DNA from 3 places in the Herbaspirillum hiltneri N3 genome. Region 3 is predicted to be linked to each of the others. Evidence: predicted binding sites of a transcription regulator. Region 3 holds the regulator's gene; each other region holds the start of a gene.
The links. Region 3 encodes sigma-54, which starts transcription at its own class of promoters, with help from an activator protein. Its sites were predicted from a motif close to TGGCANGNAANCTGCTTT; they were not measured.
Positions count from the first base shown of each region.

Region 1 (5,711 bases), 590 kb from region 3:
TCATTGGGACCGGTGCGGTAGAACGGATCGGAAAACAGCTTGATCGCCTCCTGCAAGGTCACCAGCGGCGTCGGGAAATTGCCGGTCCTGGCGGCGATGATCTGCCACACCAGCACCAGGAAAGCCAGGCCGGTCACCGGTGGCAGCACCGTCATGAACCAGCCTGAAAACGGCAGATTTTTCTTCGCCGCTTTCATCTTCTTCGCCGCCGGAGCAGGCGTGGCAGCGGCAGCCGGCGCCGGTGCCACGCCTGCTCCGGCGGCCGGTGCGGCCGGCGCCGGTTTGTCGTTCATCATCGTTTCCATGACTGCGCTCATATCGATTCCTTCACTGGAGGCTGCTGCAAAATGTCCTGCGGTCCGGCTTGACTGGCGCCTTGACTACGCCCTGACCTTGAACGAAGCCGCGTAGGCTTTCGGATTCTTGCCGTCCCATACGGTGCCGTCCATCAGCTTCGATGTGCGCATCACGTCCTTCGGAATGCTGGTCTTGGTCATGGTCGCGGCGTCCTTGAACAAGTCGATCTGGTTGACCGCCTTGGCCACGGCCAGGTAATCCGGATCGTCCTTGAGCAGGCCCCAGCGGCGATGCTGCGTCATGAACCACATGCCGTCCGACAGGTACGGGAAGTTGACCGCGCCGTCGTTGTAGAACTTCATGTAGTTCGGATCGTCCCAGGTCTTGCCCAGGCCGTTCTGGTAGCGGCCCATGATGCGCTGGTCGATGACATCCTTGCTGGTGTTGACGTAGGACTTGTCGGCGATCACTTCGGCCATCTTGTTCTTGTTGGCCAGCGACGCATCGATCCATTTGCTGGCCTCAAGGACCGCCGCCATCATGGCGCGGCAGGTGTTCGGATATTTCTTGGCGAAATCGAGCGTGGTGCCGAGGACTTTTTCCGGATGATCTTTCCAGATATCTTGCGTCGTGGTCGCGGTAATGCCCACGCCGTCGACGATCGCGCGGTGGCCCCAGGGCTCGCCGACGCAGAAGCCGTCCATGTTGCCGACCCGCATGTTGGCCACCATCTGCGGCGGCGGCACGGTGATGACCTTGGCGTCCTTCATCGGATTGATGCCGTTGGCGGCCAGCCAGTAGTACAGCCACATCGCGTGGGTACCGGTCGGGAAAGTCTGCGCAAAGGTGTATTCGCGCTTGTCGGTTTGCATCAGCTTGGCCAGCGACTGGCCGTCGACGCCCCCCTTGTCGGCGATCTTTTTCGACAGCGTGATGGCCTGGCCGTTATTGTTCAGGCTCATGAGCACGGCCATGTCTTTCTTCTGGCCGCCGATGCCCATTTGCACGCCATAGATGAGGCCGTACAGAACGTGCGCCGCATCCAGCTCGCCGTTGGTCAGCTTGTCGCGCACGCCGGCCCAGGAGGCTTCCTTGCTGAGCACGATCTTGATGCCGTATTTCTTGTCGAAGCCGAGCACCGAGGCCATCACGACGGAAGCGCAATCGGTCAGCGGAATGAAACCGATCTTCACTTCTTCCTTCTCAGGTTTGTCCGAGCCGGCCGCCCAGGCTCCTCCTGTTGCTAGTCCCAACATGCTCGCTCCCGTTGCCAGTCCTGCAGTCTGAATCAATTGACGACGCTTGAAATCCACTTCGTTCACAGCCTCCACGGCCTTGCTCGCTTGCTCTTTGAATTCCATCGCATTCCCCATTTTTTCGGCGGCAAAAAAAAAGGCGTCCCTCCGGCATGCACTGAGTCATGTCGAAAGACGCCTTTGTCTTGGATGGATCCGACCGCCATTGGCCGGATCGTTCATTGCGCAAACCTTGCGCTAACGGAGACGATTCAGCAAAGAGCGTGCCAAGCAGATGGAAAATCGCGTGAAAGCCGCGCCGCCCATAGGCAAAGCGCCAATCCTGCGTGGCCCGATGGAAGCGAAAGCGAGGGGAATTTGCGAAGGCGGCGGCGCACCGGCTTTGTGCTGCGCACCAATTTGGCGGTGCATGCACACCGCCGCCCCAGGAAAAAAATGTCAGCCGAGCAAGTCCTCGACATCCAGCAAGCGCTGGGCGATTTCGGAAAGTTTGAGGTTCTTGTTCATGGCCATGCTGCGCAGCTTTTGATAGGCCTCGTCTTCCGACAGTTTGTGCCGGGACATCAGCAGGCCCTTGGCGCGCTCGATCACCTTGCGCTCGGCCAGCTTGTGCTTGGTGTCCGACAGCTCGGTCAGCAGCTTCTGCTCCTGGCGGAAACGCGCCAGCGCCACGTCGAGCACCGGCTTGATCCGTTCGGCTTGCAGCCCGGCCACGATATAGGCGGTGACGCCGGCTTCCATGGCGGCTTCCATGGTACTGGTGTTGTCGTCTTCAGTGAACATGACGATGGGACGGCGTTCGTCGCGCGTGGCGATGACGATATGCTCGAGTACGTCGCGCGCATCCGATTCGGCATCGATGATGATCATGTCGGGCTGGAGCTGGGCAATGCGTTCGGGCAGGTACTGGTCGGCCGGCAGCGAGGCGATGATGTTGTAACCCGCCTCCAGCAATCCAATGCGCAGAGCTTTGCCGCGCTCGGCCTGCTCCTGCAGGTCGGTGTCGGTCTCATCGGCATGGTCGATGATGGTATTGACAACGACAATGCGTAGATTGCGCATGTGAGGTTCCAATGTTCGCCTGGACATCGTAAATCGCTTCCGAACTCGTTACGGGTCTGGGTGGCTGTGGCACATCCGGTACCGGACTAATGCCGGCTTCATGTTGCCATACCTCCACGCTGCATGCCCTCCCGAATATCCCTGGCTGCAGCGGGCGAATAGTAACCCATTTGGAAAATGCGGCACACTTTCCATCATCTTGTGATGTACATTGGCTACATGCCGCGGCTGCACTTGCAGGCAACAATCAAGCAAAAATCAAACCAGAAAACCGCAACGCGGTCGCCTCGCCCATGCCGCATCCCCTACTCCGCCACTCGCCTTTTCCTACAGGAAATTGAGGAAGACGCCTATCTACCGCAAGCAAAGCGGTTGTTAACATCCATCGCATCAACTGTCTTTGGCATGTTGTTTGGCACATTGAACGCCACCTTGGATTCGCACCACCCGCCTGGAGGAGATTACCCATGTCACGTCGCATTCGTTGCCTGCCGGTTGTCGGCAAGTCCGTACAGCTCGCCACCTATTTTGCCGCCGGCAGTGCGCTTGCGCTGACGTCGGCCAGCGCGCTGGCCGACCCCTCGCCGGCGCTGGATCGCTTCAGCCTGTCGGCCGGCGCCTACTATGTCGATCCGACTTTCCGCGTCAACGCCAACTCGCAGTACGGCTCTTACCAGTCCGGCGACATCGACCGCGACCGCACTGCGTTGCCACGCGTACGCGCAGAACTGCTGCTGTTCGACAGCCAGGGCTTGTCGTTCGACTATTTCACGTACAAGAAGAATTACGCCGGCGCCATCAACCGCACCATTCCCCTCGGCAGCGGCTCCACCCTCAACGGCAACGGCAATGCCGACATCCAGGTCGACATGGCGTCGCTGGCCTACAAATGGTGGATCGGACAAGGCAATGACGTCTTCGGCATCGGCCTCGGCGCCGGCTACTATCGCGCCAAGCTCGACGTCAATGCCGCCGCCACGCTGAACGGCGCTTCCGGCACGTTCAGCGACAGCTATTCAGAAAAAACCTGGGCGCCCTTGCTTGAACTCGGCTGGAAACACGCTTTCAGCAAGGACTTCCGTCTCTATGCCGAAGCCTCGGGCGTCAAAAAGAACTGGGGCAAGGTCACCGGCCACATCTACGGCGCGGCCATCGGCGCAGAGTGGTATCCGCTGGCCAATCTCGGGATCGGCGCTGACTATGGAATTACCCGCATCAAGATCAACCGCGACGGCGGCGGCGCCATCGACGACGCCAATCTGGACATCCGCCTGAAAGGCCCCTCGGCTTACGTGAAGGTGCGTTTCTGAACATGGATGCCGTGCGGTCCCCCACACGGCCACGATGAACGCTGCAACCCTGCAGTACAACAAGGAGAACAACATGACACTCGGCACCATACTTCTGATCGTCCTCATCCTGATCCTGATCGGCGCCCTGCCGACCTGGCCGCATAGCCGCTCATGGGGTTACGGCCCCAGCGGGATCGCCGGCACGATCGTTATCATCCTGCTGATCCTGGTGTTGCTCGGACGACTATAGTCGGCGGGGTTTCCCTGTAGCCCTGGGCAAACAGGATATGATGGACGGCGTTGCATCTCGAGGATGCAGCGCCGTTCATCATTTCTACCGGAGGAGTCCGCAACGATGAGAAAAAATCGCCGACCATATCTGCTTCTGCTGCCGGTGCTGCTGGCCGCCGTCACCCTGTCTGCACCCGTGTTTGCCGCCGAAGAGGACGTTTCGCAGGAAGATCCTGCACGCTGGTATCAGGGCGACGACACCGCCCAACTGCATTACAAGACGCTGGTGAAAGAAGCCCGCGCAGCCGGCGCCCAAGCACTGCAGGAATGCAAGTCGCTCAAAGGGGCCGAAGCCAAGGGCTGCCGCAAGGAAGCCCGCGCCAACCAGAACAGCGATCTGGCGCGCGCCAAACGCATTCTGAAGGCACGCAGTGCTGCCGAATAAGCCGCAGCGCGCGACATGAAAAAGGGGACCTGCCGGTCCCCTTTTTCATTGCAGCGGCGGCCTGTCCGCTACTGGTATCCCATATTAGTTGCCTACTTGCCGACCTGGTTGCCGATCACACCGCCAACCGCAGCACCACCCACAGTGCCCACTGCGCTACCGCCCGTCAGCACGGCGCCGCCGACTGCGCCGACACCGGCGCCAACGGCAGTATTCTTGTCTCGCTGCGACATGCCGCTGCAACCGCTCAGAACTGTCAGGGCACAGACGGTGATCGAAGTTACGGCGATTTTATGTGCTATTTTCATGATCACACCTCTTCAAAAAATGGTTGTTGCTGCGGGATGCAGCAGTCGATTCTCGTGGCTTCTTGTTGACTCAAATGAAGAGCCGGTATTTTTTAGACCGCGTTCAACGTCCGAGTTTCATGTCGACGGACTACGCAAACATTCGCTTACACTTTTCGCGTCGTTGACATCGCAGGCCTGTTTTTTCAGACCGGGATGCTCATAAACGATGACCGCATTGCGGATCGATTGAGGATGCTTGCGCTGGACCATGTCGAGGTAGAGGAATTTCTTCTTGCCCGCGCCGAGGGCGGCTTTGGACTTTGCAGCGCTTGCCTTGGCGAGCGTCACTGAACGCGACGCATCGCCGCAGCCCGTTGTTCCATTGCCAGCGAAGGTGGGAGAACAGACCATTGCGCCGGTCAATACGAGCAAAGCCATTGCAGTTATTTTTTTCATAATCCCTCCCTCGACAAATCGCCTACGTCGCGACGCGGGAATGTTTAATGGATGCACCAGCGATACCGGGCCATCATGACAAAATAGGATTGCGCTCAACAGCCGTGCTTCTCCGATTCTGCCGTAAGACGATTCCTACAAATCGTCGGACCGGCATGACCTGACATGAAAATGGGAGCTGGAAGCTCCCATTTCGGCAGGCCGGCTTAACGGTCCTTCAGCGCTTCCTTGGCGTCGCCGTAGCTCTTCTGAGCAGTACCGTCAATTTGCTTGGCGGCGCCCTTGACTTGCTGCTCCTTGCTATCGACCATTTCGCCTGCCTTTTGCTGGACCTTGCCTGCTACTTCTTTTGCCTTGCCTTGAACTTGATCTTTATTCATGA
Region 1 covers NZ_CP011409.1:4,716,271-4,721,981, forward strand. The annotation lists gene ntrB (nitrate ABC transporter permease) at 1-317, opposite strand, end outside; gene F506_RS21220 (CmpA/NrtA family ABC transporter substrate-binding protein) at 381-1,553, opposite strand; gene F506_RS21225 (ANTAR domain-containing response regulator) at 1,992-2,615, opposite strand; gene F506_RS21230 (hypothetical protein) at 3,083-3,925, shown strand; gene F506_RS21235 (DUF3309 family protein) at 3,999-4,157, shown strand; gene F506_RS21240 (hypothetical protein) at 4,263-4,583, shown strand; gene F506_RS21245 (glycine zipper 2TM domain-containing protein) at 4,676-4,891, opposite strand; gene F506_RS21250 (hypothetical protein) at 5,009-5,329, opposite strand; gene F506_RS21255 (CsbD family protein) at 5,536-5,709, opposite strand.
Region 1: F506_RS21225 (ANTAR domain-containing response regulator) is a predicted target of sigma-54. The motif match lies at 2,864-2,881, and genes of this name have one in related genera.

Region 2 (5,711 bases), 490 kb from region 3:
ATGTCGACCAGCTTGTAGGCGATGAAGGAGACCACGCCCGACAGGATCACTGTGGTCAGCACGCCCTGGAACTGAATCCAGACCTGACCGCCGATCGAGTAGTCGGGAGCGACTGCGTTGGCGACGTAGTCATAGATACCTGTGCCGCCCAGGCTAGGCGCAGCGAACACGCCAGTCAGGATCGCACCCAGGATACCGCCCACGCCGTGCACGCCGAACACGTCCAGCGCATCGTCCGAACCCAGCAGCTTCTTCAGGCCGGTGACACCCCACAGGCACAGCAGACCGGCCAGCAGGCCCATCACGACCGCACCGCAGACACCGACGAAACCGGCTGCAGGAGTAATCGCCACCAGACCGGCGACCGCACCCGACGCTGCACCCAGCATCGAAGGCTTGCCCTTGCCGATCCATTCACCGAAGCTCCACGACAGCACTGCAGCAGCAGTTGCGAGGATGGTGTTGACGAAGGACAACGCAGCACCGCCGTTGGCTTCCAGACCGGAGCCGGCATTGAAACCGAACCAGCCGAACCACAGCAGCGAGGCGCCGACCATGGTCAGAGTCAGGCTATGCGGCTTGAACGCTTCCTTGCCGTAACCGACGCGCTTGCCGATCACATACGAACCGACCAGACCGGCGATCGCAGCGTTGATGTGCACCACGGTGCCGCCGGCATAATCCAGCGCGCCCTTCTGGAACAGCCAACCCGAAATCGCAGTCGCCTTTTCTGCAGCAGCAGCGTCGGTGAATGCATCCGGACCAGGCCAGAACCAGACCATGTGCGCCATCGGCAGATACGAGAAAGTGAACCACAGGATCGAGAACACGATCACGGCGGAGAACTTCACGCGCTCTGCGAAGGAACCGATAATCAGCGCCACGGTGATGGCTGCGAACGCGCCCTGGAAGGCCACGAACGACAGCTCGGGAATCACGACGCCCTTGCTGAAAGTCGCAGTGGTCGAATCGCCGTTCAGGCCGTGCAGGAACAGACGATCGAAGCCGCCGAAGAACGCGCTGCCTTCGGTGAATGCGATGCTATAGCCGTAGACGAACCACAGGATGTAGATCAGCGAGAAGATCACGAAACATTGCATCAGCACCGACAGCATGTTCTTGCTGCGGACCAGGCCGCCGTAGAACAGGCCCAGGCCCGGCAAGGTCATCAGGATCACGAATGCAGTACATACCAGCATCCAGGCCGTGTCGCCCTTGTTCGGAACAGGCGCCGGCGCAGCGGCGGCGGCAGCAGCCGGAGCCGCTGCAGGCGCCGCGGCCTTCGGTGCATCAGCCTTTGGCGCTTCCGCCGCAGGAGCAGCCGCGACGGCGGCTTCCGGCTTCGGCGCGTCTTGCGCCTGGGCCGGTGCGGCAAAACCTACCGCCAACAACAACGTGCCGATTGCGAGCGCACTTGAAAACATTTTTTTGATACTCATTACTGTTCCCCCTTAAAGAGCGTCTTTGCCGGTTTCGCCGGTACGGATGCGGATAACGTCCAGCAGATCCTGTACAAAGATCTTGCCGTCGCCGATTTTGCCTGTGCGTGCTGCAGCCTCGATGGCTTCCAGCGCGCGCTCGACGATGGAATCGTCGACTGCGGCTTCGATCTTGGTCTTCGGCAGGAAGTCCACAACATATTCCGCACCGCGATACAGCTCGGTGTGGCCCTTTTGGCGCCCGAAGCCCTTGACTTCCGTCACGGTGATGCCTTGCACGCCGATCGCCGACAAGGCTTCACGCACCTCGTCGAGCTTGAATGGTTTGATGATCGCTGTAATCAGTTTCATACCGACCTCAATTAGAAAGTTTTGCTGAGAGAAAACACGACGCCGTTCTTGCCTACGTTCTTGGAGCCGTCCGATGCTGGTGTGGTGGAAACGCCGTCTTTCAGATCGGTGCCGACATAGGCGACGCCCAGAGTGATGCCGGCCAGGTCGTCAAACGTCTTGCTCAGGCCGATTTTCCAGTCGTTGTAGCTGGATGCCGCCGGAGAGCCGTGGATGGTCTGGTGACCCAGATGCAGACCCAGCATCACGCCATAGTAGGTTTCGAAATTGCCGCCCAGATCGTAGTACTGGCTATATTTGCTGTTGGTCGCGCCGAACAAATTGGTAAGGGATTGCGAGTATTTGAAGTAAGCAGGGCCGTAACCGACCTGGCCGTACAGTTCAAAGGTATTGGCGTTCTTGGCGATGTTCGCGTAGTTGTTGCGTGGATAGTAGTAATACAGGCCGCCGACGTCATAAGTGAAGCCACCGCCGATGTCGCCGCGCTTACCGGCATACAGATCCCACTCGATATTGCCCTTGCCGCCGTTGCCGACGGTGTCCTTGATCCACTTGATGTTGGTCAGCCATGTGCCGGCATACAGACCTGTCGGGTTGTGCGTGTAGTCAGCACCAACTTGCAGAGCGGGATCGAAGCGAGTTTGTGTCAGGCCGCGATAACGGTAGTCGCTGACGACGGCAGCGTTGAACGTCACTTCATTATCTGGCTTGGGTGCGTCTTCCGCGTGTGCGAAGCTGGTGACAAACGATGCTGCGACTGCTGTTGCAAGAATCAATTTTTTCATGGCGTCCCTCTAAGTTTCTGTTAAACAACAAATTGTTCATTTCTGCACAATCTGTATAGCAGGAGCCATGCCAACCCTTTTTTAGCTGTTTGCGTTCCTTTTTTTAGGGCAAACCAACATTCCAATTAGGCATTTTTTATTTTATTCCCAAAAATAGTGCATTAAAGTGAAACACAAACCTGGTCGCACAACAATAGTGCGCAACAATTTCGACACAACATTTTCCACTGGGAAATTTTTGTTTTTTATGGTGCATGACTGGGCGCGGTTTTGCCACCCGGTTGGGCACGAGGGGGAATGTTGTAAAAATGCAATTAATGAGTGATTGTTTTTGACCCGACTACATCATGGTTTTTATGGGTCAAGTATCACTGCTTGCGCGACCGGCGCTGAACGTTTGCGCGCAACGCCGTTCTGACTGAGTAACCGTCACTTTAATGGCGCCGAGGCCTTTTGTACCGCTTTGTTTTCCCGCAGGACAACGAAAGCGCTACACTTGTCGGATCGTCATTATTCATAAAAGGAAGCATCATGGACAAACCACAATTCTTCGAAGATATTCAATCCAAGATCAATAAGGCCATCGAGAACTCGCCGGCCAAGGATATCGAAAAGAACGTCAAGGCCATGCTGAGCCAGGGCTTCTCCAAGCTGGACCTGGTCACCCGCGAAGAATTCGACATCCAGGCGCAGGTGTTGGCCAAAACCCGCGCCAAACTGGAAGAGCTGGAAGCCCGCGTGGCCGAGCTCGAAGCGCGCCAGAAAGCCTCCTGATCCGGTCCCGATGAGCCTTGCTGTATTGAAAAGCCGTGCGCTGGCGGGCATGCATGCGCCACAAGTCACGGTGGAAGTACACCTGGCCAACGGCCTGCCGTCCTTCACCATCGTCGGCCTGCCGGAAACCGAGGTCAAGGAATCCCGGGACCGCGTACGCGCCGCATTGCAGAATGCGCGCTTTGCATTCCCCGCCAAGCGAATCACCGTCAACCTCGCACCGGCGGATCTGCCCAAGGAATCCGGCCGTTTCGATCTGCCGATTGCGCTGGGTATCCTGGCCGCCTCCGGACAAATGCCCGGCGATGGCCTCGACGAGTACGAATTCGCGGGCGAGCTCTCGCTGTCGGGCGATCTGCGCGCGATCCGCGGCGCACTGGCGATGACATACGCCATGCGCACCTCGCATCACAGCGACGGTCGCCGGCGCATCTTCATCCTGCCGCGCGAGAGCGCCGACGAAGCCGCGCTGGTCGCCGACGCCACCATTTTCCCCGCCGACTCGCTGCTGCAGGTCTGCGCCCATTTCGCCGCCCGCGGCAGCGACAGCGACGCCCGGCTGACGCAGCACCGGCCGGCGATCAGGTCTTCTGCGCCTGCTTATCTCGATTTCTCCGACGTCAAAGGCCAGTTGCAAGCCAAGCGCGCACTCGAAGTCGCGGCCGCCGGCGGTCACAGCGTGCTGCTGGTCGGTCCTCCCGGCACCGGCAAGTCGATGCTGGCGGCGCGATTTCCGGGCATCTTGCCGCCCATGACGGACGAAGAAGCGCTGGAATCGGCGGCGGTGCAATCGCTGACCGGCGGCTTTTCCACCGCACGCTGGAAGGTGCGTCCCTATCGCGCGCCACACCACACCGCATCCGGCGTAGCGCTGGTGGGCGGCGGCGGCACGCCGCGTCCCGGAGAAATTTCGTTGGCGCACCGCGGCGTGTTGTTCCTCGACGAGATCCCCGAGTTCGACCGCAAGGTGCTGGAAGTACTGCGCGAGCCGCTCGAATCGGGCCAGATCACGATTTCACGGGCGGCGCGCCAGGCCGATTTCCCGGCGCGCTTCCAATTGATTGCCGCCATGAATCCGTGCCCGTGCGGCTTCCTCGGCGCGCTTCATCGCGAATGCCGCTGCACGCCGGATCAGGTGGCGCGTTACCAGGGCAAGATTTCAGGTCCCCTGCTGGACCGCATCGACATGCAAATCCAGGTCGGCGCCATCGCCCACGACGATCTGCTGCAACAAGCCGCCGGCGAATCATCCGCGCACATCGCCGCGCGCGTGACGCAGAGCTTCGAGGCGCAACAACAGCGCCAGCGCAAAAGCAACCATCTGCTGTCGACCACTGAAATCGACCTGTACTGCAAACCCGACGCCGCCGGCGAAGATTTGCTGCGTACTGCGATGACGCGTCTGAACTGGTCGGCGCGCGCCTATCATCGCGTGCTGAAGGTGGCGCGCACGGTGGCCGACCTGGCGGCCGAACCGGTGATCGGCAAGGCCCATATCGCCGAGGCGATTCAATATCGACGGGCGCTGCGCGAGCAATAATCCGGGATCGGAACAACGTCATCCCCCTGCGACCGGCTCGCCTGTCAGGCGGCCTTGAGCAGCCGGCGTACAAACCACGCAATCACCAGCGCGAACACCGCCAGTCCCAACCACTGCGCGGCCGGCGCAAAACCGGCGCCGACCAGGGCCAGCGGATCGTCGCGTCCGGTCGCGCCGATCACCGCCGCCAGGATCACGCCCATGAGGCTTTCGCCGACGATCAGCCCGGAGGTCACGAGCACGCCGCGCCGCTCGATGCGCTCCACCCCGGCCCGGTCGCCGGACGCCTTGCGTCTGGCCAGATGCAGCTGCAAGCCCCACGCGATCAGCGCGCCCGCCACCAGCGCCATGCCCACCGATGGCGGCAGGTAGATGCCCAGGCCGACTGCCAGCGCCGGCACGCGCGCCTTGCTGCCGCGTTTTTCCAGGATGACATCGATGATGATCAGCAGCGCGCCGATGGCCACGCCGATCAGAATCATGGTCCAGTTCAGTTGACGCGTGAAGATGCCATTGGCGATGGCCGTCATCAGCGTCGCCTGCGGCGCCGCCAGCGCATGCGAGGCATCCATGCCGGGACGCGGCAGCGCGCCGACGAAGCCATAGGCGTTGTAGAGCAACTCAAGGATCGGCGAGATCACCGCTGCGCCGACCACGCAACCGATCAGCAGCGCGATTTGCTGGCGGTAAGGCGTCGCGCCCACCAGCCAGCCGGTCTTGAGGTCTTGCAGGTTGTCGTTGGCGATGGCCGCGATGGCGATGATAGCCGAGGTGACGAAGATCGCCAGCGCAATGGGCAACTTGCCGGAACCGGGCGCGTCG
Region 2 covers NZ_CP011409.1:4,817,355-4,823,065, forward strand. The annotation lists gene F506_RS21790 (ammonium transporter) at 1-1,439, opposite strand, end outside; gene F506_RS21795 (P-II family nitrogen regulator) at 1,452-1,790, opposite strand; gene F506_RS21800 (TorF family putative porin) at 1,802-2,575, opposite strand; gene F506_RS21805 (accessory factor UbiK family protein) at 3,107-3,349, shown strand; gene F506_RS21810 (YifB family Mg chelatase-like AAA ATPase) at 3,360-4,889, shown strand; gene F506_RS21815 (OPT family oligopeptide transporter) at 4,934-5,711, opposite strand, start outside.
Region 2: F506_RS21800 (TorF family putative porin) is a predicted target of sigma-54. The motif match lies at 2,631-2,648, and genes of this name have one in related genera.

Region 3 (5,711 bases):
TGGTGCCGGCCGATGTCAGCGATCCCGCTTCGGTGAAGAACCTGTTTGCCAGGACAAAGGAGAAATTCGGTCGTCTTGATCTGCTGTTCAACAATGCCGGCATCTTCGCTCCCCCGATGTCGCTGGAAGAGTTGAGCTACGAGCAGTGGAAATCGGCGGTCGACATTAACCTGACCGGAGTCTTCCTGTGTACCCAGGAAGCGTTTCGTCTCATGAAAGAACAATCGCCGCGCGGCGGCCGCATCATCAACAACGGTTCGATTTCGGCGCATGCGCCGCGGCCATTCTCGGTGTCGTACACCGCGACCAAACATGCGATTACCGGCCTGACCAAGTCGACCTCGCTCGACGGCCGCCGCTACGACATTGCTTGCGGCCAGATCGACATCGGCAATGCCTCGACCGACATGACCGAGCTGATGAAGAAGGGGACCTTGCAGGCGGACGGTTCGACCCAGGTCGAGCCGACCATGGATGCGGGCCATGTGGCGAAGGCGATCCTCTATATGGACAGCCTGCCGCTGGATGCCAACGTGCAGTTCATGACGGTGATGGCGACCAAGATGCCGTTCATCGGACGTGGCTGAAATACGCTTCTGCAAATAAAAAACGCTGCTCTCAAGGCAGCGTTTTTTTATGTCGGCTGGTTTTTCAGGCCGGCCCAGCGCGGCGTCAGCGCATGCGGAATATCGTAGAGATCCAGTACGCGGCCCAGCGTGTGGTCGATCATTTCGGCGATCGATTGCGGGCGGTGGTAGAAGCCCGGCAGCGGCGGGAAGATGATGCCGCCCATTTCGGTGACGCTGGTCATGTTGCGCAAGTGGGCCAGATTGAATGGCGTTTCCCGCACCATCAATACGAGGCGACGGCGTTCTTTCAGCACCACGTCGGCGGCGCGTGAAATGAGATTGTCGGACAGGCCGTTGGCGATGGCCGCCAGCGTCTTCATCGAACACGGCGCAACGATCATGCCCGACGAGGCGAACGAGCCGCTGGCGATGGACGCGCCGACGTCCCGCACCGGATGGACCACATCGGCTAGCGCTTCGACGTCCTTGCGGCTCATGTCGAGTTCCTGGTGCAGGTTCAGCACACCCGCTTCGGACACCAGCAGATGGGTTTCCACACCGGCGTCGCGCAGCACGCCGAGCAGCCGCACGCCATACGCCACGCCCGTTGCGCCGGTGATGGCGACGATCAGGCGTTGGCGCGGCGGCGCGGAATTTGTCGCGATGGACAGGAGATCAGCCCTTGAACAGGGTTTGCAGTTCGCCCGATTCGTACATTTCGCTCAGGATGTCGGAGCCGCCGATGAATTCACCCTTGACGTACAACTGAGGAATGGTCGGCCAGTTCGAGTATTCCTTGATGCCCTGGCGCACGTCGGCGCTTTCCAGCACGTTGACGGTGACGATGTTTTCCGCGCCGCTGGCCTTGAGCAGCTGGATCGCCTTGCCCGAGAAGCCGCATTGCGGGAATTGCGCCGTGCCCTTCATGAACAGCACGACGGGGTTTTGGGTAACGGTTTCCTTGATCCAGGATTGGACTTCGCTCATGACTACACCTTCAAAAAGTTCGCAATGCCGTCATTATATGAAAAAGCGGGCGCGCGCGTTGGGAGAGTGCCGTTGCACAGGGAAATGTCTTTCAGGCAACACGGCTCGTTGTGGTCTGCTGTGACCAACATGGAAATGATTTACAGGATTGCAAGACCGGCAGCTCGATAGCTCAGCAGCAGGCGGAAAAAATTGAGAAGAAATTGTGTAGAAGATTTTGAAAGATAGGAAAGCGCTCGCGAAATACATGAGGAAGTTGCTGTCACGGAAACAAGAAAGGGCGCTTGCGCGCCCTTTTTCTGTTGCCGGTCCAGTCCGCCGGCTAGTTGGCTATCACGAGGCAGCTGCGGAAAGCGGTTCTTCCGGCAGGCGTTTTGCCATCGAGTGATGGTTTTGTACGCGGTCCTTGTGCTTGATGACCTGGCGATCCAGCTTGTCGATCAGCATGTCGATGGCGGCGTACAGGTCATGTGCAATGCTCTCGGCATGCAGATCTTTCCCCTTGATATGAACGTTTATTTCTGCTTTCTGGCGTTTTTCTTTTTCGGTCAGCTTGTCTACGCTGAGAATGACACTGATGTCGATCACGTGGTCAAAGTGGCGCTTGATGCGCGTCAGCTTGCTTTGCACGTACTCGCGGATGGCAGGGGTCAAATCGAGATGATGGCCACTAATGGTCAGATTCATACAGCACTCCTATCGTGAGATTGCTGGAGGTTCTTACGTATTGTCCGGTTGCTTGCAGGCAGCACCAGAACAAAACACCCGAACTCAACAGAACACAGCAACGATGCTTTGCTACAGAAAAACTTACAGAGATTTGCGGAGATTTACCGGCGGGATTTTGAGCACTTCGCGGTATTTCGCGACAGTCCGTCGCGCCACCACCATGCCCTGTTCCGCCAACATATCTGCAATCTTGCTATCAGAGAGTGGGTTCTTAGGGTCTTCTGCTCCTATCAGTTGTTTGATGAGAGCCCGTATCGCAGTGGAGGAAGCTTCACCTCCTGTTTCCGTTGCGACGTGGCTGCCGAAGAAGTATTTCAACTCAAACATGCCATGCGGAGTCAGCATGTATTTCTGAGTCGTTACACGAGAAATAGTGCTCTCGTGTAGACCTAGTGTATCAGCTATTTCGCGCAACACAAGGGGGCGCATGGCAACTGCGCCATGCGAAAAAAAGTTGCGTTGCCTCTCAACAATTGCCTGGGCGACACGCAAAATTGTGTCGAAGCGTTGCCGCATATTCTTGATCAGCCACTTGGCTTCCTGCAGCTGCGAACCGAGCGATCCGTCGCCCTTGGTTTGCTTGAGCGCATTGGCATACATGGCGTTGACGCGCAGTCGCGGCATCACGTCGTGGTTGAGCAAAACCTGCCAGCCGTCCTTGGCCGCCTTGACAATGACATCGGGCACCACGTAGTCGGATCGGCCCGATGCAAATACGGCGCCGGGATGCGGATGGCACTGGCGAATCACGGCTTGCGCTTCGCGCAGGTCTTCATCGTCGCAGCCGAGCGCTTTCTTGATCTTGTTGAAATCGCGCTGGGCGAACAGCGCCAGATAATCTTCGACGATCGTCAGCGCCAACCGGCGTGTGACAAAGGCAACTTTCGGCAAGCGCCGGATCTGCAGCGCCAGGCATTCGGACGCGCTGCGTGCGCCGATGCCGGCCGGGTCGAAGCTCTGCAGCAGCTTCAGCGCAATGGTCAGTTCGTCAAGTTCGATTTCCAGTTCTTCGGGCAAGCGCGCGTGGATTTCTTCGAGCGACTCTTCCAGATAGCCATGGTCATCGATCGCATCGACGATCAGTTCGATCAGCGCGCGGTCGCGCAGGCTGCGCACCGTCAGGCGCGTCTGCTCCTGCAGATGTTCGCGCAGCGTGATGTCATGCGCTTCGAGTTGCGGACGCGAATCTTCGTCGTCGGGCGTCTTGCCGGTGCGGGCGACGTCGTCGAAGCTCCAGTCGGTGTCGCCGCCGGCGTGGTCGTCGCCGACTACGCTGTCCTGCGGATCGCCGGCTTCGCCTTCAGCCGGGGCGGCGCTGGCCGCGGTGTTCTCGACCGGATCGGCCTGCGCCGAAGGCGGGCTGCTGATGGCGCCGTCGGCCAGCAGCCGCACGGAATTGTCGAGCGCGTCATCGAGGCGTTCCAGCAGCGGATTGTCCGACAGGATCTGTTCCAGTTCCTGGTGCAGCTCCAGCGTCGACAGCTGCAGCAAACGGATCGACTGCTGCAACTGCGGCGTCAATGCCAGATGCTGGGAGGTGCGAAGCTGGAGGGATTGTTTCATTCAGTTTTCAGGTGGCCTGGGTGCTACATGCGGAAGTGTTCGCCGAGATACACGCGGCGAACGGACTCATCGGCGATGATGTCGTCGGGGCTGCCGCTGGCCAGCACGGTACCCTGATTGATGATGTAGGCACGGTCGCAGATGCCCAGCGTTTCGCGCACGTTGTGGTCGGTGATGAGCACGCCGATGCCGCGTTCCTTGAGGAAGCGCACGATGCGCTGGATCTCGATCACGGCGATCGGATCGATACCGGCGAACGGTTCGTCGAGCAGAACGAAGCGCGGATCGGTCGCCAGCGCACGGGCGATTTCGACGCGCCGGCGTTCACCGCCGGACAGCGACAGGGCCGGGCTTTCACGTAGCTTCTCGATCTGCAATTCGTGCAGCAGGCTGTTGAGGCGGCCTTCGATTTCATCGCGGCTGAGCGACACGCCGTTTTCTTTGCGCAGTTCCAGCACGGCGCGGATGTTGTCTTCCACGTTGAGCTTGCGGAACACCGATGCTTCCTGCGGCAGGTAGGACAGGCCGAGTTGCGCCCGCTCGTGAATCGGCAGTCGCGAAATCGCCGCACCGTCGAGATCGATCTCGCCGCCGTCGGACGGCACCAGGCCGACGATCATGTAGAACGAGGTGGTCTTGCCGGCGCCGTTGGGGCCGAGCAGGCCGACCACTTCGCCGCTGGCGACTTCCAGCGAAACGTCGCGCACGACCTGGCGCGCGCCGTAGCTCTTTTGCAATCCGCGGACAACGAGAGAACTGATCGCCATCTTATTGGCCCTTCGAAGAATCGACGCGCGGCTGGATGATCGCGGTGATGCGACCGCCGCCGGGTTTGCTTTCGCCGGTGTTGGTGTTGTTGACCGAATAGAATTCGGCGCGGCTGTCGTAGGAGATGAACTCGCCGTTGACTTCATCGGTCACGCGCGGGCCGTCCATGCGCTGCATGTGGGCGCGCGTGAACAGTTTCGAGATTTCGGTTTTTTCGCTGTATTCGATACGCTCCGCCTGGCCTTCGATCCAGAGGTTCGGACCGCCGTCGCGCTTCTGGCGGAAGCTCGCCAGCTGGCCGGGCGCCGCATACAGGATCGCCAGTTCATAGCCGGCCGGGTCGGTGGTCAGCACGACCTTGCCGGCCTTGATCAGCAGCGTGCCGCGCGTGAGCACGACGTTGCCGGTGAACGTCTTCACCTGCTTGACGTCGTCGTAGACCATTTGCTCGGCTTCGATGCGGGTCGGCTTTTCCGTGTCGGCGCGTTCGGCGCGTGCGACGCCGGCGATGCCCATCAGGAGCACGGTAAGCAGCGGCAGTAGGGATGTCGTTTTCATAGGATCCTGCGCAAGTATCTCGTTTGGATTATGCCAATTGGCGTGGGGGCTGAAGGCTAACGGGCCGGCCGGGTACGCGGCTGGTACGTGCCGCGCACATTGTGTAGCAACTGGAATTCCTGCGTCGCATTGTTGGCGATCATGCCGGTGCCGGTCATGATGGATTGGCCCATCGTGATTTCGACCGGCTTGTCGGTGCGGGCGATGTCTTCGTCGGGCAGCAGCAGCAGGTATTCGGTCTTCAGGTGCATGTCCTCGGCGGTGCCGAAGGCCGGGCGATCGGCATTGACGTTGTCGTACATGTGGATCTTGGTGTTGTCATCTTCAATCCTGGCCCGTTTCGAGCGCAGTGTCATCGATGGCTTTTCCGGCGCCAGGCTGGTGATCACGGGCAAGGTCACCTCGAACGAATCGTCAATGGGGAAGTGGACCATTTTTTCGCCGGTGATGTCGTAGCGCGGATGGCCGGTTTCAGACATCTTCACGTAGCTGAACTTCTCGACGTAATAATCCGGCTTGCTGCGCGGACGCGCGGCA
Region 3 covers NZ_CP011409.1:344,850-350,560, forward strand. The annotation lists gene F506_RS01570 (SDR family oxidoreductase) at 1-587, shown strand, start outside; gene F506_RS01575 (UbiX family flavin prenyltransferase) at 635-1,171, opposite strand; gene grxD (Grx4 family monothiol glutaredoxin) at 1,245-1,556, opposite strand; gene hpf (ribosome hibernation-promoting factor, HPF/YfiA family) at 1,890-2,243, opposite strand; gene F506_RS01590 (RNA polymerase factor sigma-54) at 2,367-3,848, opposite strand; gene lptB (LPS export ABC transporter ATP-binding protein) at 3,872-4,615, opposite strand; gene lptA (lipopolysaccharide transport periplasmic protein LptA) at 4,617-5,174, opposite strand; gene lptC (LPS export ABC transporter periplasmic protein LptC) at 5,231-5,711, opposite strand, start outside.